DNA from 3 places in the Aeromicrobium sp. JP4 genome. Region 1 is predicted to be linked to each of the others. Evidence: riboswitches for the same ligand, from Rfam matches in the RefSeq annotation. Region 1 holds a riboswitch; each other region holds the start of a gene.
What was found. Region 1 has a riboswitch for cobalamin ahead of ACY1JX_RS08555 (prenyltransferase/squalene oxidase repeat-containing protein). Riboswitches for the same ligand answer to the same signal wherever they lie in the genome.
Positions count from the first base shown of each region.

Region 1 (7,730 bases):
TGCTCCGGCGACGGGCTCGTCCCCACCGGAGGTCGTCGGCGCCTCGGCGCTGGGCGTCGCACCGGACGACGGGGTCGCCGACGGGGTCGGCCCCGACGTGGCCGGCGAGGTCCCCGCGGACGGGGTCGCCGAGGCGCCGGGGACGGCCGCCTTCGGCGCGGCGGTCGCGGTGGTGCGCTCGGTCGAGCCCTTCGGGCGCGGCTTGTCCTTCGCACCCGGCTTCGACGTCCCGGAGGTCGGACGCGTCGTCTCCCGGGTGGGCTCCGGTGCGACCGTGGGCTGCACCGACGGCCACGTGCGCGAGGACGAGGTCTGGAACACGAACGCGACGGAGCCGCCCTGCGGCACCTTCAGCGCGGAGGCGCCCAGGCTCGAGTAGGCCCAGCCGGACTTCCCGTCCGAATAGAACAGCGCCCAGTAGGCGTCGCTCGGGGAGGCCTCGACGCAGGGGTCCGACGCGGGCGCACCGTCGACACGGCACACGAATCCCGGAGCGCGCGACGCGTAGGTCAGCCGGTGGCCGGCCTCGGTGAAGTTGCTCGCGGCACGGCCACCACCGTCGGAGTCGCACCCGACGCTCGAGCCCACCACGACCGTGACGCCCTGGCTGCCGCTGCACGCCGCGGCCTGGGCCGGTGCGCTGAGGGACGCGGGTCCGGCGGCGACCCCGAGGAGGGTCGCCGCCAGGACACGACGGAGCAGTCGGCTCACTTGACGACCCGGAAGACCTTCGCCCCGCTGCGGTTCGCGTACGCGCCGAAGACCGTCACCTTCGCCTTGCCGAGCTTCTTGCCGACACGGAAGGTGTGGGAGTAAGTGCCGTTCGACGAGGCCGTGCCGCGCTTGACGAGCTTCCCTCGGTAGTAGACGCGCACCGGCTCGCGGGCGGTGAGTCCGCCCACGACGACGCGCTGGAACCTGTTCTTCCTGACCTTGGTCCTGGCGACCTTGGTCGTCAGCGTGCGCTGGGCCAGGACCGGCACGGTGGTCGAGCCGGCTCGGTTCGCACGCGAGCCCGTCACCGTGATCGTCCGGGCGGCGTTGCCGGCGGGAGCCTTGACGCTGGCCGAGACGGCGCCGCTCGCCGGGACCGTGCCCGTGACGGTCCCTCCGCCGGAGACGGCGATCCGGACCTTCTCACCCGCCGCGAGCCCCGCGGCGGTGACCTTGATCGTGCGGCCGGCTGCGACGTACGCCGCGGCCTTCGTGACGGTGACCCTGGCCGCCGGCAGCTGCGCCTGGACGCCCGCCGCGGCCTGCGTGGTAGCTCGGATCCACTGGTCGCGCGTCTCGTCGGTGATGCCCTCCGCCTTGCCGTCCGCGAGCGCGGCCACGTCGTAGGCGATGCTGCCGGTCTCGGTGGCCAGTCGGGAGTCCTCGGCGACCGCGTCGGTGACCTGGTGCCTCGCGACCCAAGCGGCGGCGGATCCGGCCGCGCCCGGCTGGCCGACCGATGCGAGGACCTTCGCCGCCTTGCCGGTCGAGTTGGTGTTCGGGACGCCGTCGCCGACGAAGGAGCCGTCCTGGGCCTGCGCCTTGAGCATCGCCGCGGTGGCGGCGGTGATCGCTGCGTCGGCGCCCGCGATGCCTTCGCTCCGGGCCGACAGGAGGGTTTCCACGGCGAACGCCGTCGAGTCGATGGCGGTCACGGACGGGCAGGCACCGGTGTACACCTGCTTGAACGAGCCGTCCGCGCACTGCTGCGACAGCAGGTAGGCCACGGACTCGTCGGCCTCGTCACTCCCACCGAGGATCAACGCACGCGTGGCCCAGGCCTGGCCCACCCCGCCGAAGGTGAGATCCGGGTCGATCTCGCCCGTGGCGTCGTCGGTGACGTTCTCGATACCGGCGATGAGATCCGTGCCGTTCACGTTGCGGGGATCGCCGCCCGACGCGGCGACCGCGCTGGCGAGCTTCCCGGCCGACGCGGGGTAGAACGTGACGCTCGTGCCGTCGTCGTAGGTGGTGTAGTCGCTCACCCGGGCGCTGACAGCCTCGATGATGCGCGTCTGCGTGGAGGGGCGGGTCTGGAGGTCGTTCAGCGTGAAGAACACGTCGAGCGACAGTCCGTAGTCGTCGAAGCCGCCCCAGTTGGGGTTGTGGACCAGCCCGTTGGTGAGCTGGTCGTCGAGCCAGCGGGCCGCGGACCAGGCGTAGCTGTTCGGGGCTGCGGAGGCGGCCGGGGCGACGGCGACGGCGGTGGACACCGCGACCGCGCCGCCTGCGAGCACCGCGAGGGCGCGTCGACGCAGGGATGTACTCATGGGGGTTTCCTTCCCGCTGCACAGGACGGGAAGGGGCCGATGTCATCAGCTCCGCCCGCTGCGTTCCTCGACAGCGTGTGGCCGGTTCCGACAGGCAGGTGCTCCGGCTCGCCGTCCCGAGGGGCGGTCTCACGGTTGCGGGTCAGCGCCGGATTCGCACCGGCTTCCCCTGGCACTGCGGAAGGTGATTGTTCAGGCGCACTCTAACAGGCCGGGAGCCCCCGCTTTCCCTCTCCTCGAGGCAGAGATCAGCACGTGCGGTAGACGTGGCCCTTGGCGCCGCGCGGGACGACGTCGCGATCGCGGAGCAGGACCGAGATCCTCGACCCGCGCGCGCGACAGGCACGCGTGAACGCGCGGCGGCCGTTGTCGGTGTACTCGATCTCGATGACGTGGCGGCCGTACATCCGCGTGTACCGGCCGCACTCGCGGTACACCTCGCACTCCTCGGCCACCGCGAAGTCGAAGCCGAGCCTGCGGCCGTTGATCTCGGCGGTGTTCTTCTGGGCGATGGCGAGGCCCTCGGAGTGGGCGGCGGTGACGAGGCGCTTGGCGTAGGCCCGCGCCTGCGATCGCCGGATGAGCCGCTTCGACCGGGTCCACGAGTCGAGGTTGTCCGGCTCCACCGCCCGGTACCCGCGATCGGCGCAGGAGGCGAACCACGTCCGCATCACCCGTGCCGCAGCCGCGCGCTTGCCCGGGGAGCGCAGGTCGAGCAGCACCTCGTCGGGCCAGCCGGCGTCGCGCACGACGCGTCCCCTGCCGTCGCGCAGCAGCAGGCTCGGGTGCCTCTTCTTCCACCAGCGCAGGCTGCCCGGCTGCGTCTGGAACGCGTTCACGTAGCAGATCGAGTACACGCCGGGCGCGGGCTTCTCGGTGCGATCGCGCACGACGACGTCCACCTTCGAGGCGGGCCGGTACGCCCCACCGAGCTGGTAGTCGGCGACCCCTCCGGCCGGCGGGAGCGTGACGGGCGTGACCGCCGCGAGCACCGCGAGCAGCAGGGAGGACAGGAAGGCCATGCCTCAGGAGTACCAGTCTTCGCCGTGTCGTGGTGGGCCGCCGCCACTAGCCTGTGCCCATGAGTCTCGGTGAGGAACTTCGACGGTCCATCGACGGCAAGTGGCGCCACGTGCGTGAGCAGAGCCGGGCGGAGCTGGCGCAGCTGGACCTGGCGTACGACCACTCGCTCACCCTCGACGAGGCCCGCGAGCGCGTGCTCGACCAGATGAAGCAGCTCGTGCCCACGGGCATCCCCGCGGCCGGCTTCCGCACCGAGAACGGCGGCACCGGCGATCCGGGGATGGCAGTCACGGGCATCGAGATGCTGGCCCAGTTCGACCTGTCGCTCATGGTGAAGGCCGGCGTGCAGTGGGGCCTGTTCGGCGGCGCGATCGAGAACCTCGGCACCGAGCGCCACCACGAGAAGTACATTCCCGCGCTGATCAACCTGGACCTGCTCGGCTGCTTCGCGATGACCGAGACCGGTCACGGCAGCGACGTGCAGAGCCTCGAGACCACGGCCACGTACGACCCCGCGACGCAGGAGTTCGTGGTCCACTCCCCCACGCCGTCGGCGCGCAAGGACTACATCGGCGGCGCCGCCAAACATGCGCGCGTGGCCGCGGTGTTCGCCCGCCTCATCACCCTCGGCGAGGACCACGGAGTGCACTGCTTCGTCGTGCCGATCCGCGACGAGGCCGGCGAGGACCTGCCGGGCGTCACCACCAGCGACTGCGGGTTCAAGGGCGGGCTCGGCGGTGTCGACAACGGCCGCCTCATGTTCGACCAGGTGCGGATCCCCCGCGAGAACCTCCTGAACCGGTACGGCAACGTCGACGAGGGCGGCGTCTACTCCTCCCCCATCGACAGCCTCAACGCGCGCTTCTTCACCATGATCGGCACGCTCATCCGCGGCCGAGTCAGCGTGGGTGGCTCCGCCCGTGCCGCCGCCGAGGTGGCGCTCAGCATCGCCGGTCGGTACGCGCTCCAGCGGCGTCAGTTCGAGGGTGTGCCGGGCGAGGAGACCGTGCTGATGGACTACCGGATGCACCAGCGTCGCCTGCTGCCCCTGCTGGCCGAGGCCTACGCGTTCCGCTTCGCCCACAACCAGCTCGTCGCGCGCATGCACCGCCTGCAGACCGAGGCCGACCCCGACGCCCACGCGCAGCGCGAGCTCGAGGGACGTGCCGCCGGCCTGAAGGCCGCGCTCACCTCGTTCGCGACCCGCGCGATCCAGGAGTGCCGCGAGGCCTGCGGCGGTGCCGGGTACCTGGCCGAGAACCGGCTCACGACCCTCAAGGCCGACAGTGACGTGTTCACCACGTTCGAGGGTGACAACGTCGTACTGCTGCAGCTGGTCGCCAAGGAGCTGCTGACCTCGTACGCCCAGGAGGTCACCGGCCTCGACCCGGTCGGCATGGTGAAGTTCGCCGCCAGCACCGTGGCCGAGACGGTCAAGGAGCGCACCGCCGCCGCCCAGCTGATCCAGCGGCTGATCGACGCCCGCTCGCGCGACGACGACCACAACCTGCTCGACCGCGGCACGCAGCTGGACCTCTTCGAGGACCGCGAGCAGCACGTCATCGAGACGGCCGCCCGGCGCCTGCGCCGCGCCGGCAACGACAAGGGCGCCGCCTTCGCCGCGTTCAACGCCGCCCAGGACCACGTGGTCAAGATCGGCCAGGTGCACATCGACCGGGTCGTGCTGGAGGCGTTCACCGCCGGCATCGCCCGGACCGAGGACGACGCCGCGGCCGACGTCCTGCGCGACGTCTGCTCCCTCTACGCCCTCACCATCATCGAGCGCGACAAGGCCTGGTTCATGGAGCACAACCGCATCAGCGACACGCGCGCCAAGGCGGTCACCACCGAGGTGAACGCCCTGCTGGAGAAGCTGCGACCCCACACGCTCGCGCTCGTCGAGGGACTGGGCGTGCCGGAGGAGAGCCTCGGCGCCGAGATGCTCGGCTGAGATCACATCCGCGACTTGATGGTTCTTCGGAACTATCCGGTCCAGCCGTGGCAGACTGACGCTGCTCAACTCATACATTTCGTCTCGGGGAGAAAAATGAACCGACGCATCACCCAGGTCGCGGTCGCCGCCGCGGCCGCCATGGCGCTCTCGCTGGCCACGCCCGTGTCTGCCCAGGCTGCCGAGTCCGGCGCCATCGCTCCGGCGCCGAAGGCCGCGTCCGCGCCGTCCGTCGCCACGCCCAGCGCCATCACGCGCAACCCGGCAGCCGCGCCGTCCGTGACCCGCCTGTCCGTGGGCCGCGGCACGCTCTACTACACCGGCAACACCTACGTGCCGGCCGCGATCAACTACAACGTGCCCGACGGCTGGAGCAGCATCCCCACCGCGCGCCTCTCGATGAACGGCCGCAGCGCCAACGTCGACCTGTTCGACGGCAGCTCCATCCGCGTCCCCAGCTCGTGGGGCGCCGGCGCGTACCGCGTCGACCGCATCACGTTCCGTCGCTACGACGGCACCGCCACGCACATCGCGCCCAACTCCCTCACGTTCCGTGTCCGCCAGGGCGTGCAGTGGAACTACAGCCCCATCACCAAGCGCGGCTCCAAGGTCACGTTCAAGCTCAAGGGCTTCAAGACGTTCACCGGCACCCGCTGGGTCTCGGTCAAGAAGGTCAAGCTTCAGGTCAAGAAGGGCAAGAAGTGGAAGACCGTGAAGACCATCCGGGTCAACGCGAACGGCCACGGCAAGTACTCGCTCAAGTCCAAGAAGAAGCGCCCCTACCGCGTGTACATCCCGACGACCACGCGCGTCCAGGGTGCGGTCAGCCGCGCGACCCGCATCTGATCTGATCCACGCCGAGCGCCGGTCCACCTTCGGGTGGGCCGGCGCTTCGCGTTCGGGGGCTCAGCTCCAGTCGTCGCGGCGCAGCGGGGTGAGCAGCTCGTGGATCGTGCGCTGGTCCTGCGCGCTGACGCCGCCCACGCCGAAGTCGAGCTCCGTTAGCGCCTCGGTGGCGGCGTCGAGCACCTTGGTGCCGGCCGGCGTGAGCGAGGCGAGCGCCCGGCGCCGGTCGCGCGGGTCGATGTTGCGGTCGACGAGCCCGTCGGCGACGAGCCGGTCGATGACGTTGGTGACCGAGGTGGGGTGCACCATGAGCCGCTCGCCGATCTTCGACAGCGGCAGCGATCCCGAGGAGCTGAACGACAGCAGTCGCAGCACCTCGTAGCGCGCGAAGGTGATGCCGAACGGCTTCAGGGCACCGTCGAGGCGGGCCAGCACGATCTGGTGGACCCGCATGATCGAGGTCGCCAGGCGCATCGAGGTCGCGTCGCCGATGCGCTCCTCCCAGAGCTCGCCGGCGCGCTCGAGCGGGTCGAAGTCCAGTCCTGGCATGGCTCCACCGTAGCCATCCGCACCGCCCTGCGCGTCCACGGACCGATCCCGGTGGTGTCGTCGCGGAGGGAAGGCTTAGGCTTGGCTTACCTACCCGTCATGAAAGGTACTCCCTTGCGCCTCGCACCCCTGCTGGCCGCCGCGACCCTCGCGCTCAGCCTTGCCGCCTGCGGCTCCTCCTCCGACGACACGAACGAGTCCTCGGGAGCCTCGGGCGAGAACTTCCCGGTGACGATCGAGCACGCGCTCGGCAAGACGCCGATCAAGAGCCAGCCGAAGCGGGTCGCCACCGTCGCGTGGTCGAACCAGGACACCGCCCTGGCGCTGGGCGTCGTGCCGGTCGGCATGCCCAAGGTCACCTACGGCGACGACGACACCGACGGCCTGCACCCGTGGGTCAAGGACAAGCTCGATGAGCTCGGCGGCGAGGCCCCCGTGCTGTTCGACGAGACCGACGGCATCGACGCGACCGCGGTCGCCAAGACCACGCCCGACCTGATCCTCGCGCCCAACTCCGGCCTGACGAAGGAGGAGTACGAGACCCTCAGCAAGATCGCGCCGGTCGTCGCCTACCCCGGCCAGGCCTGGGGCACCTCGTGGCGCGACGCCATCAAGCTCACGGGCCAGGCGCTCGGCAAGTCCGACGAGGCCACCCAGCTGATCTCCGACCTGGAGCAGCAGATCACCGACGCCACCGAGAAGCAGCCGGAGATCAAGGGCAAGACCGCCGTCATGAGCTGGATCGACCCGAGCGACCTGAGCAAGGTCGGCTACTACACCGCGTCCGACACCCGCGCGACCTTCCTCAACGACCTCGGCTTCGAGACGCCCGACTTCGTCACGAAGGCCTCCGAGGGGAGCGACCAGTTCTTCCTGGAGATCAGCTCCGAGAAGGCCGACGAGCTCAACGGCGCCGACGTGTTCGTGGGCTACGGCGACGACGCGGCCCTGAAGAAGGTCCAGGCCGACCCGCTGCTGGGCCAGGTCACCGCGTTCAAGAACGGCTCCGCCGCCCTGCTGGAGGACAACACGCCGATGGCCGCGGCCGTGTCGCCCTCGGCCCTGTCCATCCCGTGGATGATCGACGACTACGTCGC
Region 1 is NZ_CM143290.1:1,723,500-1,731,229, forward strand. Features, by position in the region: gene ACY1JX_RS08550 (hypothetical protein) at 1-711, opposite strand, end outside; gene ACY1JX_RS08555 (prenyltransferase/squalene oxidase repeat-containing protein) at 708-2,264, opposite strand; cobalamin riboswitch at 2,341-2,495, opposite strand; gene ACY1JX_RS08560 (endo alpha-1,4 polygalactosaminidase) at 2,513-3,286, opposite strand; gene ACY1JX_RS08565 (acyl-CoA dehydrogenase family protein) at 3,346-5,238, shown strand; gene ACY1JX_RS08570 (hypothetical protein) at 5,335-6,084, shown strand; gene ACY1JX_RS08575 (MarR family winged helix-turn-helix transcriptional regulator) at 6,145-6,633, opposite strand; gene ACY1JX_RS08580 (iron-siderophore ABC transporter substrate-binding protein) at 6,748-7,730, shown strand, end outside.

Region 2 (7,730 bases), 1.2 Mb from region 1:
GTCGAGGCCGGGGAAGGTGTCGGCGCGTCGGACCGCGATGCCCGCACCGCGCAGCCGTGCGTGCGTTCCCCGCCCGAGGCGTGCCAGCACGAAAGGAGCGTCCGAGGGCACCACGTCGACGCTCAGTTCGGCGAGTCCGTCGACGAGGACGCGGCGGTGCTGGACGGCCAGCCGGGCGCGACGCTCCGCCTCGGCGGCAGCGTCGGGACCCGCCGTGGCGACCACGGCATGGAGCGCCGGCGTGCCGACGGACCAAGGCGCCTGCTGGCCGCGCAGGTCGGCGACGACGGCCGGGTCGCCCACCACGTAGCCGGCGCGGATCCCCGGCATCGACCACAGCTTGGTCAGGCTCCGGACGACCACCAGGCCGGGCAGGGCTCGTGAGGAGAGCGTCTGCGGCTCGCCCGGCACGAAGTCCATGAACGCCTCGTCGATGACGACGACGCGGCCCGGCCGGCACAGGGACGCCAGCGGCGACGCCCCATGAAGGCGCCCGGTCGGGTTCGTCGGGTTGCCCACGACCACGAGGTCGGCGTCGTCGGGCACGGCGTCCGGGTCGAGAGCGAAGTCGTCCTCGGCGCGGCACAGGACGTGACCCGGCACGTGACCGGCGGCCCGCAGGGCGACGTCCGGCTCGGTGAACTGCGGATGCACGACGACGGGTCGCCGCCACCGGCGCGCGCGGGCGATCAGGGAGAACGCCTCGGCGGCACCCGCCGTGACCAGCACCTCGTCGACCTCACGACCGTGACGTCGTGCCACCGCGACGTGCGCGGCGGAGGACTCCGGATAGGACGCCGATCCGGCCACGCCGTCGCGGAGCGCCTGCTCCAGCCACGCGGGACGGGGCAGCCGGCTGACGTTGACCGCCAGGTCCAGCAGTCCGTCGGACGCCTCGACGTCGCCGTGATGACGGAGGGGGTCCGTGACGGGCGGCAGCGAGGCGCCCGTCGCCGTGACGGGAGGAGCGGCTTCCGGAGCCGAGGCGACCGGAGCGGCGGAGTGCATGGCGTCCGCGAACGACTGGGCCAGGCCGGGGTGGCCGGCCCAGTGCACGTGGAGGTACGACGCGCTCAGCGTCGGGCCGGAGAAGCCGACGGCGCGGTCGTCCACCGTCCAGGCGGGCCGGTCGCCGTGGACCGGGGTGACGGTCGTGCGGTGGAACTCGTGCGTGGTGACGGTCGTGCCGACCGGGCCGAGCAGCTGGTCGGAAGCCAGGGCGGGACGCCGGTAGGAGAGCGTGAGACGGGGCGTCATCACGGCGTCGGCGTCGAGCGCGCCGACCATCGGGTGGCCGTCGACGCTGCGGCAGAGGTAGAGCAGGCCCGCGCACTCGGCCACGGTGGGCACGCCGTCGAGCACGGCCTCGCGCAGGTGGGCCCGCAGGCTGGCGTTGGCGCTCAGGGCGGCGGCGTGGACCTCGGGGAAGCCACCGCCGAGGTAGAGGCCGCGGGTACCGGCCGGGAGGTGGGCGTCACGCGCCGGGTCGAACGGCACCACGGTGCAGCCGGCGGCCTCGAGCAGCTCGGTGGTCTCGGCGTAGCGGAACGTGAACGCCCGCCCCGCGGCCACGGCCACGACGGGGGAGTCGGCGCCGCCCGGCCGGACGTGCGCGGCCGGGTCCCACGGCTGCGCGTCGAGCGTGGGCGCCTGCCGTGCCAGCTCGAGGACGGCATCGAGGTCGACGTGCGCCGCGACCTGGCCGGCCAGACGCTCCAGCGCCCCGGCGGCCTCGTCGCGCTCCTCGGCGGGGACAAGCCCCAGGTGGCGGGACGGCGCGCTGACGCCGTCGTCACGGTGCAGGACTCCGAGGACGGGGATGCCGGTCGACTCCACGGCTCGGGCGGCCTCGGCGGCGTGCCGCGGGGATCCGGCCTTGTTGAGGATGACGCCCGCGATGGTCACCGTCGGATCGAAGCCCGCCATCCCGTGCACCACCGCGCCGATGCTGCGCGAGGCGTGCGAGACGTCGACCACGAGGACGACGGGGGAGTCCGTGAGGGTCGCGACGTGGGCCGTCGAGGCGAACCCGTCGCCGCCGATCCGTCCGTCGAAGAGGCCCATCACCCCCTCGACCACCGCCACGTCGGCAACCCGGGCGCCGTGCAGGAGCAGCGGCACCATGAGCGACGGATCCGTCAGGTGCGGGTCGAGGTTGCGACCGGGACGACCGGTGGCGAGCGCGTGGTAACCGGGATCGATGTAGTCGGGTCCGACCTTGTGCCCGGAGACGGCGAGGCCTCGTCCGGCCAGCGCCGCCATGAGCCCGGTGGCCACGGTGGTCTTGCCGTGCCCGGAGGCCGGAGCCGCCACGACGAGGCGCGGGAGGCTCACCACTCGATGCCTCGCTGGCCCTTCTGCCCGACGTCCATCGGGTGCTTCACGTGCTGCATCTCGGTGACGAGGTCGGCCACCTCGACCAGCCTGGGGTCGGCGCGGCGGCCCGTCACGACGACGTGCTGGGTGCCCGGCCGGTTGCCGAGGGTCTCGACCACGTCGTCGACGTCCACCCAGCCCCACTGCATGGGGTACGTGAACTCGTCGAGGACGTAGAACCGGTGGCGCTCGGCGTGGATCCGCCGCTTGACCTCGGCCCAGCCCTCGGCCGCGTCGGCCGCGTGGTCGGCCTCGGTGCCGCCCTTGCGGCTCCACGACCAGCCCGAGCCCATCTTGTGCCACTCGATCGGCCCGCCCTCGCCGGTCTCCTCGTGCAGCCGGGCGAGGCGCTCGAGCACGGTCTGCTCGCCGATGCGCCACTTCGCCGACTTCACGAACTGGAAGACCCCGACGTCCCAGCCCTGGTTCCACGCCCGCATCGCCATCCCGAACGCCGCGGTGGACTTCCCCTTGCCGTTGCCGGTGTGCACCATCAGCAGGGGTCGGTTGCGTCGCTGCCGCGTCGTGAGGCCGTCGTCCGGCACGGTCAGCGGCTTGCCCTGCGGCATCAGGCTGCTCCCTCGCGCGAGGAGGTGGCGGCGTGGACCACATCCGTCAGGCCGTCGGCCGTCACCTCGCCGAGTGGGACGTGGTCGGCGCGCAGGTGACCGGCCAGCTGGGCGGCCAGGCCGAGCCGGAAGCGGCCGGTCTCGCAGTCGACCACGACGCTGTCGAGGCCGGTGGCGGCCAGATGCGCGGCGGACCGGTGGGCCCGGCCGAGCGCATCGGCGCCCGAGGTGGCACGCCCGTCGGTGACCACGACCAGCAGCGGGCGCCGGGACGGGTCGCGCAGCGCCTCGCGGCGCAGGATCTCCGCCGAGCGCTCGAGGCCCTCCGCCAGCGGGGTGCGACCGCCGGCCGGCAGCTCGGCGAGGCGGCGTGAGGCCACGTCGACCGAGCCGGTGGGCGGCAGGACCACCTCGGCGGTGTGCTGACGGAACGTCACGAGGGCGACCTTGTCGCGGCGGCGGTAGGCGTCGAGCAGCAGCGAGAGCACGGCGGTCTTGACCTGCTCCATGCGGCGCCGGGCGGCCATCGAGCCCGAGGCGTCGACGCACAGCAGCACGAGGTTGGACTCCTGGCCGACCGTCTCGGCGCGGCGCAGGTCCGACGGCGAGAGCGCGAGGCCACGCCCGTCGACCAGTCCGCCGCGGCTCCGCTGATGCGGGGCGGCCGCCGCGATGGTGCCGGGAAGGTGGAGGCGACCGGACGCCGCATCGGGCCGCTGGCCGACGACGCGGCCCTGTGGCGTGCGGGCCCGGGAGCGTCGCCCGGACTGGCCCTCGCCGGTGCCGCGGACCACGAGCAGTCGCGCCCGGGTGGGGGCCCCGGCCGCGGCGACCGAGCCGGCGCCGGCCGGCTGCGGCTGCTGCTCGTCCTGGTTCGGGGACGCGTCGGGGGCGTCAGCGGGGCGCTGGTCCTCGGGACCGTCCTGGGGCGAGTCCGAGCCGGAGCCGTCCGGACCACCCGGGCCGTCGTCGTCGGGTCCGGGGTCGGGCTCGTCGTCGCCGAGCAGGTCGTCGAGGCGGTCCTCGTCGAGTCCGGGCTCGTCGAACGGGTTCCGGCGACGGCGGTGCGGCAGGGCCAGCCGCGCCGCGACGCGGACGTCCTCGCGGGTGATGTGGGTGCGCCCCTGCCATGCCGCGTGGGCCGCCGCGGTGCGGGCGGTGACGAGGTCGGCGCGCAGGCCGTCGACGTCGAACGCGGCACAGATCTCGGCGATCGTGGTGAGCGAGTCGTCGTCGAGGACGACGTCACCCACCAGCTCTTGGGCGGAACCGAGGCGGGCGCGCAACGCGTCCTGCTCCTGGGCCCAGCGGGCTGCGAAGCCGGCGGGATCGGCGTCGAACGCGAGGCGGCGTCGCACGACCTCGACGCGCAGCGCCGGCTCGCGGGGAGCCGACACCTCGACGGTCAGACCGAACCGGTCGAGCAGCTGCGGGCGCAGCTCACCCTCCTCGGGGTTCATGGTGCCGATGAGCACGAACCGCGACGCGTGCTCGACCGAGACCCCGTCGCGCTCGACGCTCACCCGTCCGGTCGCGGCGGCGTCCAGCAGCAGGTCGACGAGGTGGTCGTGCAGCAGGTTGACCTCGTCGACGTAGAGCAGGCCGCGGTGGGCGCGGGCCAGCAGACCGGGCTCGAACTCGACCACGCCGTCGCGCAGCGCCGAGTCGAGCTTCAGCGAGCCCGTGACGCGGTCGTCGCTCGCACCCACGGGCAGCTCGACGAGCCGCACGGGGCGCTCGTCGACGGGCGTCCCGGCGTCGAACGGTCCGTCGGGCGAGATCGCCGTCGGGTCCGCCGGATCGATGGAGAACCGATCACCCCGGTAGGCGCGCACCGGCGGCAGCACGTCGGCGAGTCCGCGCACGGTGGTGGTCTTGGCGGTGCCCTTCTCGCCACGCACCAGGACGCCGCCGATGAGCGGGTCGATCGCGACGAGGGTGAGGGCGAGGGTCATGTCGTCGGAGCCGACGACGGCACAAAAGGGGTACTGCGTTGGCATGTAGGGCTCCCGCTCGATCTGCCATGACGGTCCGCGACGCGGGCAGCGTCGCGGGTCGGATCGAGGCCGGTCTTCGGACTTCCCAGGTCTGTGCCTGAGTCACCGCAGCGGGCCCTGTGCCGGATTCTCACCGGCTTCCCAGATTCTCCCCGTGGCCATCGGCCGTGGGGCACCTCGAACCTTCGACCACACCCTAGACGCCGCCGGCAGGCCTCGGGCAGGGGGCCCGACCTGCGGACCCGGCGGGTTAGGGTGCTCGACCATGGATGCGCACGTGACCGTCGTCGGAGTCGGGGCCGACGGCTGGGATGGCCTGCCGGAGTCCTCACGGTCGCTCGTGGGGGCCGCCGCCACCCTGCTCGGCGGACGCCGTCACCTCGACGCGATCCCTGCGGTTGCAGGGCAGGACCGGGTCGCATGGCCCTCCCCGTTGCGTGAACGGCTCCCCGCCCTGCTGGACGAGGCGCGCGAGCCGGTCGTCGTCCTCTCGTCCGGCGATCCGCTCGTGTCCGGCATCGGCACCACGCTGCTCGAACTGCTCGGTCTGGAGCGGGTCACGGTCGTCCCGGCGGTGTCGTCGGTCGCGCTGGCCCGGGCGCGGATGGGCTGGCCGGCCGAGTCGGTGACTGTCGTCAGCGTCGTCGGGCGCGATGTCCGGCTCGTCGTCCCTGCGCTCTCAGCCGGGCGGCGGTTGCTGGTGCTGTCGAGCGACGAGACCACTCCTGCGGCCGTGGCGACGCTGCTCGCCGACCTGGGCTGGGGCGACTCCGAGCTGGTCGTGCTGGGCCACCTCGGCTCCACCGACGAGTCGCGGGCCACGTCGACGGCGCGAGCCTGGGACATCACCGACGTGCCCCGCCTCAACGTCCTGGCGGTGGAGGTTCGCGGCTCCGGCCCGGGCTGGGCGGCCGGGGGAGTCCTGCCCGACGACGCGTTCCAGCACGCCGGCCAGATCACCAAGCGCGACCTGCGCGCCAGTGCGCTCGCGCGGCTGGCGCCGGCCCCGGGCCAGTTGCTGTGGGACGTGGGCGCCGGCAGCGGCTCGATCGGCGTCGAGTGGATGCGCGCCTGGCCCAGTGCCCGGGCGATCGCCGTCGAGCCACGACCCGACCGCCTCGCGCTCATCCGCGGCAACGCCGACGCCCTGGGAGTCCCCGCGCTCCAGGTCGTCGAGGGCTCGGCTCCCGAGGCGCTCGAGGGTCTCGACCGGCCGGACGCGGTGTTCGTCGGCGGGGGAGCGACGGTCGACGGGGTCCTCGACAGCTGCTGGGACGCCCTGCGGCCCGGCGGCCGCCTCGTCGTCCACGGCGTCACGGCCGAGACCGAGGCCGTGCTGCTCGAGCGATACCGTCGCCACGGCGGCGAGCTCGTCCGCCTGCACGTCGAGCGGGCCGAGCCGCTCGGATCCTTCACCGGCTGGACGCCCGCGCGCGCCGTCAGCCAGTGGTCCGTCACCAAGGGAGACTCATGACCGTCCACTTCGTCGGGGCCGGCCCCGGTGCCGCCGACCTGCTCACCCTGCGCGCGGTGCGCCTGCTGGAGGCCGCCGACGTGTGCCTCTACGCGGGTACCTACCTCGACGCCGAGGTGCTGGGGCACTGCCGCGAGGGCGCCCGTCTGGTCGACACGCAGCACCTCGACCTCGACGAGATCACGGAGCACCTCGTGAGTGCGCACGCCGAGGGCCTCGAGGTCGTCCGGCTGTGCTCGGGCGACCCGTCGCTGTACTCCGCCGTGCACGAGCAGGCACGTCGGCTCGACGCCGCGCAGGTGCCGTGGGACGTGACGCCCGGGGTGCCCGCCTACGCCGCCGCGGCCGCGATCGTGGGTGCCGAGCTGACGGTTCCCGAGGTCGCTCAGTCCGTCGTGCTGACCCGCACCCAGGCCCGCTCGACCGCCATGCCCGAGGGCGAGCGGCTCGCCGCCTTCGCCGCGACCGGTGCGACGCTGGCGCTGCACCTGGGGATCACCCGCACGCGCGAGCTGGCCGCCGAGCTGGCCGAGCACTACGGCCAGGACTGCCCCGTCGTGGTGGTGTCGAAGGCGACCCAGCCCGACCAGCTCGTGCTGCGCGGCACGCTGGGCGACATCGGCGGTCAGGTGGAGCAGGCCGGTCTGCGGCAGGCGGCCGTCATCCTCGTCGGGCCGGCGCTGGCACCCGACGTGCGCGGCGGCGAGTCGTTCCTCTACGCCGCCAGCCGGGAGCGCCGCGCTCGCGGCTGATCACTCGACGTAGCGAGGGCTCCAGACGCGTCCGGACGGCGTGACCCGGGTCGACGAGGCGCCGATCAGCAGCAGGCACTTCATGTCGACGGTCTCGGGATCGAGGTCGCCGAGCGTCGTGACCGTGAGGCTCTCCTCGGCGCGGCCCACGTCGCGACCGACGACCACGACGGTGCCGGGCGACTTGTGCTCCAGCAGCACGGCCTTCGCCTGTGCCACCTGCTCGGTGCGCGACCGCGACCGGGGGTTGTAGAGCGCCAGGACCAGGTCGGCCTCGGCGACCGCCCGCAGGCGGCGCACCACGACGTCCCAGGGCTTCAGCCGGTCCGAGAGGCTCATGACGGCGAAGTCGGCGCCGATCGGCGCGCCGGCGCGGGCGGCGACGGCCTGCACGGCCGAGATGCCGGGCACGACGCGGACCGAGACGTCGGCGTAGCGCGGGTCCTCGGCGGCCTCGAAGACGGCCGAGGCCATCCCGAAGATCCCGGCGTCGCCGCCCGACACCACCGCGACCCGCTCGCCGGCCAGGGCGAGGTCGAGCGCCTCGCGGGCCCGGTCGACC
Region 2 is NZ_CM143290.1:533,947-541,676, reverse strand. Features, by position in the region: gene ACY1JX_RS02720 (cobyrinate a,c-diamide synthase) at 1-2,334, opposite strand, end outside; gene cobO (cob(I)yrinic acid a,c-diamide adenosyltransferase) at 2,331-2,945, opposite strand; gene ACY1JX_RS02710 (VWA domain-containing protein) at 2,945-4,945, opposite strand; cobalamin riboswitch at 4,993-5,137, opposite strand; gene cbiE (precorrin-6y C5,15-methyltransferase (decarboxylating) subunit CbiE) at 5,208-6,416, shown strand; gene cobM (precorrin-4 C(11)-methyltransferase) at 6,413-7,168, shown strand; gene ACY1JX_RS02695 (precorrin-2 C(20)-methyltransferase) at 7,169-7,730, opposite strand, start outside.
Region 2: it holds a riboswitch for cobalamin, as region 1 does, so the genes downstream of both, ACY1JX_RS02710 (VWA domain-containing protein) here and ACY1JX_RS08555 (prenyltransferase/squalene oxidase repeat-containing protein) in region 1, are expected to answer to the same signal.

Region 3 (7,730 bases), 1.2 Mb from region 1:
AGAGCCGGTCGTGCAGGTACATGAACGAGCCGTAGAGCATCGGATCGCCCTCGGCCAGGACGACGACGTCGCGGCCGGCCGCCAGGTGCGCGCGCACCCGCTCGGCGCACTCGGCGTAGAAGTCGGCCATCGCCCCGGCGTAGCCACCGGGGTGCTCGGTCGTCTGCGTCGTCACGGGGTAGACGAGGGCCTCCTCGACCACCCCCGCCGGGATCAGGTCGGCCGCGATCCGGCGCGCGTTCGACTGCTTGCCCACGCCCTGGTGGAAGACGATCACGTCGGCCGCGCCGATGAGCCGGGCGGCCTTGAGGGTGATCAGCTCGGGGTCGCCGGGGCCGACTCCGACGCCGTACAGCCGCCCGCTCACTCCGCCTCCTGGGCCAGGGCGTTGAGCGCCGACGCGGCCATCGCGGATCCGCCCCGGCGTCCGGTGACGGCGAGGAACGGCACGTCGAGGCCCGGATCGTCGGTCGCGAGGTCGATCAGGGCCTGCTTCGACTCGGCGGCGCCGATGAAGCCCACCGGCGTGCCGATGATCGCGGCCGGCCGCGGACCTCCGTCGCGGAGCGTCTCGAGGAGGTGGAACAGCGCCGTGGGCGCGTTGCCGAACGCGACGACCGCGCCCTCCAGCCGCTCGGTCCAGAGCGACACCGCGGCGGCCGACCGCGTGGTGCCCCACTCCTTCGCGAGCGTCGGGACGGCGGGGTCGCGCAGGAAGCACAGGACGTCGTTCTCGCGCGGCAGCCGGGCCCGCGTCACGCCGGCGGCGACCATGTGCGCGTCGGTGATGATCGGGGCCCCGGACTCCAGCGCGGAGCGGGCCGCGGACACCAGACCGGGATGGATCACGAGGTCCCGGGTCAGGTCGGTCTGACCGCACGCGTGGATCATCCGGACCGCCACCTTCTCGGCGTCCGCGGGGATGCGCGACAGGTCGGCCTCGGCGCGGATCGTGGCGAAGGAGTCGACGTAGATCGCGGCGCCGTCGGTGACGTAGTCGTAGCGGCGCGACGGTGGGGCGAGAGTCATGCGTTCTCCAGGTCGGGGACGATCAGGGTGCGCCACGGCGTCACCACGAGGTGCTGCGCTCCGTGCGCGCGGACCTCGTCGAACAGGCGGGCGTCGAGCCGGCCGTCGGGCACCGGCAGGTGCCACGCGATGCGGCCGTCGACCTGCTCGATCCTGCCAAGGTCCGGGGGAGCGCTGCTCACCCGGGTGCCGGGGTGGGGCTGCGACGGTGAGGCGAGCAGGGCCGCGCCGCCGCCGGGGAGCTCGTCGACGTGCCAGGGCGACTTCGCCCGGGCTCCCGCGAGCTCGACGAACCGCGAGGCGAGCGCTGCGAGAGCCTCTGGGGCGGCGGGCAGGGGGACCACGGGCCCCCACGATGCGCTGCCGACACGGACCTGGGCGGTGTCCGCGTCGAGGGCGACGAGTCCCAGGTCGAGGTCCCGGTCGAGCACGTCGCCGCGCCCGTCGTCGAGGACGAAAATGAAGCGGCCGGCCAGGGCCGCGAGGGCCGGCTCGGCACACAGCCGGCGGTCGAGCTCCTCGACGACGGGTCGCAGGTCCGCCCGCCCGCCGGACCGGCCGGTGAGCGGCGACGCCATGACGTTGCGGATGCGCTCGTGCGACGTCGAGGGCATGAGGCCCGTGGCCATCACCGCGTCCACGACGGCGTCGGACAGGCAGCCGTCGTCGTGCGGGATCGCCCGCACCTGCAGGTTGGCACGGCTGGTCAGGTGCACCGTGCCGTCGCCGTGGTCCCGGGCGACGTCGAGGAGCCCTCCGAGGGCGTCGACCGACACGGCACCGCCCGGGATGCGGATCCGGATCAGGGCGCCGTCGTCGGCGATCCACGGGCGCAGCAGGCCGGGGCACAGGTCGCGTCGAGTCCGTCCGGTCACCCGGTCATGGTGTCAGGCACCCTCCTGGCGACGCGCCGGCGGACGGGCTGCTACGTTCGTGGCGCCAGTCAAACTCAGCGATGAGCCAGGGAACCCGGTGAGAGTCCGGGACTGACGCGCAGCGGTGAGGGTGACGGGCGGGGCACGAAGCCACTGGACCGAGAGGTCTGGGAAGGCGCTCCGTCCGGTCGATCCCGAGTCCGAAGACCTGCTGGCCCTCACGGCGACCGCCGTTTGGTCCACCGGGCTTCGCGAAAGAGCCCCAGACCTCGAAGGACCGCGTCCGTGCGTACTCCATCCCGTCGTCCCCTCGTCCTGCTCGTCGGTGCCGCGCTCGCGCTGAGCGCCTGCTCGAGCAGCGATGCCACCCCCGATCCCGAGACCGCCGCGGGCTACCCGCGCGAGGTCGAGAACTGCGGCCGCACCACCGCCGTCACGGCACCTCCCGAGCGCATCGTGTCGCTCAACCAAGGTTCGACCGAGATCCTGCTGTCCCTGGGGCTCGCCGACCGCATGGCCGGCACCTCCACCTGGACCGATCCCGTCATGAAGGGCCTCGAGGAGGACAACGCGAAGGTCGAGCGACTCGCGGACAGCACGCCCTCGATGGAGCGGGTGCTCCAGACCGAGCCCGACCTCGTCACCGCCTCGTTCGCGAGCGTGCTCGGCCAGGGCGGCGTCGGCACGGCGGACGCCTTCGAGAAGCTCGGCGTCCCGACGTACCTGTCGCCCGCCGAGTGCGAGGGCAAGGAGAACGAGGGCGACGGCGACGGCGCGCGCACCGGGGTCCTCGAGATCGACACGATCTACCGCGAGGTCACCGAGCTCGCCGGGCTGCTCGACGTCGAGGCGCAGGGCGAGGAGCTCGTCGCCAGCCTGCAGGACCGGGTGGCCGCAGCGTCCGCGAAGGCGCCGGACGAGGAGGTCACCGTCCTCTACTGGTTCGCCAACAGCGAGGCGCCCTACATGGCCGGCTGCTGCGGTGGCCCCGGCATCATCACCCGCGCCCTGGGCCTGAAGAACGTCTTCGACGACACGAAGTCCGAGTGGCCCCAGATCGGCTGGGAGACGGTCGCGGAGCGCGACCCCGACGTCCTCGTGATCGGCGACCTCACCCGCAAGAGCCAGACGGCCGAGACGGCGAAGGCCAAGATCGAGTTCCTCGAGACCAACCCGGTCACCCGGGAGATGACGGCGGTGAGGAACCGCCGCTACGTCGCCCTCACCGGCGCCGCCCTGAACCCCTCGATCCGCACCGTCGAAGGACTGGAGCAGGTCGCCGACGCACTGGCCGACTTCGGCTTCTCACGGTGACGACGACCCGGCGCGCCTGGTTCCTGGGCTCCGCAGGACTGGCCCTGCTGGTGGCCTCGGCCTGCATCGCGGTCACGATCGGACCCTCCGACGTGGGTCCGCGGTCGGTCGTGTCCCTGGCGTGGTCGCGACTGGCCGGGGGCGAGTCCGGGCTGAGCCGGATCCAGGAGGGCATCGTCTGGGACCTGCGGCTGCCGCGCACGCTGCTCGCCGCGGCGTGCGGTGCCGGGCTGGCGGTGTGCGGCGTGATCCTGCAGTCCCTGCTGCGGAACCCGCTCGCCGATCCGTTCGTGCTGGGCGTGTCCTCCGGGGCCTCGACCGGCGCGGTGTCGATCGTCGTCCTCGGGGTCGGTGCGGGTGCGGTGGGCCTGGCCGCCGGAGCGTTCGTCGGCGCCATCGGGGCGTTCCTGCTCGTGCTCGTCCTGGCCGCGGCGGCGGGCGGGACCACCGACCGCGTCGTCCTCGCCGGGGTCGCGGCCACCCAGCTGTTCTCAGCGCTGACGTCGTTCATCGTCTTCACCTCTGCCGACGCGGAGCAGACGCGCGGCGTCCTCTTCTGGCTGCTCGGGTCGCTGGGCAGCGCCTCCTGGTCCGACGTCGCGGTGGTCGGCGTGACCGTGGTCGGAGCCGTGATCGCGTGCCTGCTGCTGGCATCGACGCTCGACGCGTTCGCGTTCGGCCAGGACAGCGCAGCCACGCTCGGCATCGACGTCGCCCGTGCACGGCTGATCCTGCTCGTCGTCACGGCCCTGACGACCGCGGTCATCGTCAGCACCTCGGGGGCGATCGGCTTCGTCGGCCTCGTGCTGCCGCACGTCGCGCGGGCGATGGTGGGCGTCAACCACCGGCGCATGCTGCCGCTCGCGGCGATCAGCGGGGCCGTGTTCCTGGTCTGGGTCGACACCGCGGCTCGCACCGTCATCGCGCCCCAGGAGCTTCCGGTCGGCGTCGCCACCGCCCTGCTGGGCGTCCCCGCCTTCGCCCTCATCCTGCTCCGGCGGAAGGGTGCGCGGGCATGAACCTCACCGCTCACACCGTCTCGTGGTCCGTCCGCGAGCGGCTGATCGTCGACGGCGTCAGCATCACGGCCGCGCCCGGCTCGATGGTTGGGCTGCTCGGCCCCAACGGCTCGGGCAAGTCGAGCCTGCTCCGGCTCCTCGCGGGCCTGCGCGCGCCCACGACCGGCGTCGTCCGCCTCGGCGATGACGACCTCGCGTCCCTGCGGCGCCGCGAGATTGCCCAGCGGGTCGGCGTGGTCGAGCAGGAGTCCGCCACCGACACGGACCCGCTCGTGCGCGACGTCATCGAGCTCGGTCGCATCCCGCACCGCCGCTCCTGGCAGCCCGTGGGGGAGCGGGACGTCGAGGCCATCCGCCGCGCCGCCGCCGCGACCGGAGTCCTGGACCGCCTCGAGCAGCCCTACGCCACGCTGTCCGGCGGCGAACGGCAGCGGGTGCAGATCGCCCGCGCGCTCGCCCAGGACCCCGAGGTCCTGCTGCTCGACGAGCCGACCAACCACCTCGACGTCCGACACCAGCTCGAGGTGCTGCGACTCGTGCGCGACGCGGAGGTCACGGCCGTCGCCGCCCTGCACGACCTCAACCTCGCGGCGGCGTACTGCGACGAGATCGTCGTCCTCGCCGACGGCCGCGTCGTGGCCGCCGGAACACCCGTCCAGGTGATCACCGAGGAGCTCGTCGCCGACGTCTACGGCGTGAAGGCCTTCGTCGAGCGCCATCGCATCACCGGCGCGCTCACCGTGGTGTGGCAGCCATGACCCTCGATCTGCATCTCGCCTCCCCGACCACCTCCACCTAAGGAGCCCCATGACCCGCATCGCCCTCATGTCCACGTCGGACACCGACCTGCTCTCGGCCCGTGCCAGCGGCGCCGACTACACCTGGGCCAACCCGGCCCGGGTCGCGGACGAGCGGCGGGACGAGCTCACCGCCGACGCCGATCTCGTGGTCCTGCGCGTGCTCGGATCGCCCGAGGACGTGCGCGACGTAGCAGCGGTCATCCGGCAGTCCGGCCGGCCGCTCGTCGTGCTCGGCGGCGAGCGCACGCCCAACGCCGCGCTGATGGAGCTGTCGACGGTGCCGATCGGCATCTGCGCCGAGGCCCACCGCTACCTCGCCGAGGGCGGCACCGAGAACCTGCGCCAGCTGCACGCGTTCCTGTCCGACACGGTGCTGCTGACCGGTGAGGGATTCGAGCCGCCGGCGCTGCTGCCGGAGTGGGGTGTGAGCCGCCAGCCCGCGCCGAGCGACCTGCCGCGGGTGGGCATCCTGTACTACCGGGCCCACGAGGTCAGCGGGAACCACGCCTTCGCCCACGAGCTGGCGGACGCCATCGACGCCACCGATCGGGCCTGCGGGGTGCCGATCTACGTCTCGTCGCTGCGCGCAGCGGCCGACGAGCTCTTCGCCGAGCTCGGCGCCCTCGACGCGATCGTCGTCACCGTCCTGGCGGCCGGAGGCTCGAAGCCGGCGGCCGTGAGCGCCGGCGGGGACGACGAGTCGTGGGACGTCGAGCGTTTGCGGGCGCTCGACGTGCCCGTCCTCCAGGCGCTCGCACTCACCTCCAGCCGTGCGGAGTGGGAGGCGTCCGACGACGGCGTGACCCCGCTCGACTCCGCCACCCAGATCGCCATCCCGGAGTTCGACGGGCGCCTCATCACGGTGCCGTTCTCCTTCAAGGAGGTCGACGCCGACGGCCTGCCGCGCTACGTCACCGACGCCGAGCGCTGCGCCCGCGTGGCCGGCATCGCGGTGAACCACGCCCGGCTGCGCCACGTGCCGCCGGCGGAGCGGAAGGTCGCGCTCGTGCTGTCGGCCTATCCGACCAAGCACAGCCGCATCGGCAACGCCGTCGGGCTGGACACTCCCGTGTCGGCCATCCGGCTGCTCCGCCAGCTGCGCGACGCCGGCTACGACCTCGGTGAGCCCGGCGCGATCCCGGGTCTCGACCCGCTGCCGCCGGTCGAGGGGGAGGAGCCGGACACGACGTCGGGCAACGCCCTGATCCACGCGCTCATCGAGGCCGGCGGCCAGGACGAGGAGTGGCTGACCCAGGCCCAGCTGAGCGAGTCGCACGTGCGGATCAGCCGCGACGACTACCTCCGGTGGACCGCCCACCTGCCCGCTGCGCTGCGCGAGGAGATGGTGGAGACCTGGGGCGAGGCGCCCGGCTCGCTGTTCGTCGATGACGCCGGCGACATCGTCCTGGCGACCCTGCGGGCGGGCAACGTCGTGATCCTCATCCAGCCGCCGCGCGGCTTCGGCGAGAACCCGGTCGCGATCTACCACGACCCGGACATGCCCCCGTCGCACCACTACCTCGCGGCCTACCGATGGCTCGAGCAGGGCTTCGGTGCCGACGCGGTCGTCCACCTGGGCAAGCACGGCTCGATGGAGTGGCTGCCGGGCAAGAACGCCGCGCTGTCGGCGGCGTGCGCCACCGACGCAGCGATCGGCAGCATGCCGCTGATCTACCCGTTCCTCGTCAACGACCCGGGCGAGGGCGCCCAGGCCAAGCGCCGGGCCCACGCCACGATCGTCGACCACCTCGTGCCGCCGATGGCGCGGGCCGAGGGCTACGGCGACATCGCGAAGCTGGAGCAGCTGCTCGACGAGTACGCCAACGTCGCCGCGATGGACCCGCCCAAGCTGCCCGCGATCCGCCAGCAGATCTGGACCCTCATGCAGTCCGCCCAGATGCACCGCGACCTCGGCCTCGAGGAACGACCCGGCGACGAGGAGTTCGACGACTTCCTACTGCACGTCGACGGCTGGCTGTGCGAGATCAAGGACGTCCAGATCCGCGACGGCCTGCACGTCCTGGGCCAGGCACCGGCAGGGGAGGGGCGCGTGAACCTCGTCCTCGCGGTGCTGCGCGCCACGCAGGTCTGGGGCGGCCAGAACCGCGCCCTGCCGGGGCTGCGCGCCGCGCTCGGCCTCGCCGACGACGCCCCGATGGCCGAGGTCGACGCCGTCGAGGCTCAGGCCCGTGGCCTCGTCGAGGCGATGGAGAAGGCCGGCTGGGATCCGCAGGCGATCGACACGCTCCACGACGACCCGGTGGTCCGCGACGTCCTGCGCTTCGCGGCCGAGCAGGTCGTGCCGCGCCTCGCGGCCACGACCGACGAGCTGACGAACATCCTGCACGCGCTCGACGGCGGCTTCGTCCAGGCGGGCCCCTCCGGCTCGCCGCTGCGCGGACTCGTGAACGTCCTGCCGACGGGCCGGAACTTCTACACCGTCGACCCGCGCGCCGTGCCGTCGCGACTGGCCTGGGACACCGGCCAGGCGATGGCCGAGTCGCTCGTCACCCGTCACCTCGAGGACACCGGCGAGCACCCGCGCTCGGTGGGCCTCTCCGTCTGGGGCACGTCCGCGATGCGCACGTCGGGCGACGACATCGCCGAGGTGCTCGCGCTGATGGGCGTGCGGCCGACGTGGGACCCGGCGTCGCGCCGGGTCAACGGGCTCGAGGTCATCGGGCTCGAGGAGC
Region 3 is NZ_CM143290.1:525,643-533,372, reverse strand. Features, by position in the region: gene ACY1JX_RS02695 (precorrin-2 C(20)-methyltransferase) at 1-367, opposite strand, end outside; gene ACY1JX_RS02690 (precorrin-8X methylmutase) at 364-1,029, opposite strand; gene ACY1JX_RS02685 (nitrite reductase) at 1,026-1,904, opposite strand; cobalamin riboswitch at 1,954-2,134, shown strand; gene ACY1JX_RS02680 (ABC transporter substrate-binding protein) at 2,190-3,218, shown strand; gene ACY1JX_RS02675 (FecCD family ABC transporter permease) at 3,215-4,237, shown strand; gene ACY1JX_RS02670 (ABC transporter ATP-binding protein) at 4,234-4,995, shown strand; gene cobN (cobaltochelatase subunit CobN) at 5,045-7,730, shown strand, end outside.
Region 3: it holds a riboswitch for cobalamin, as region 1 does, so the genes downstream of both, ACY1JX_RS02680 (ABC transporter substrate-binding protein) here and ACY1JX_RS08555 (prenyltransferase/squalene oxidase repeat-containing protein) in region 1, are expected to answer to the same signal.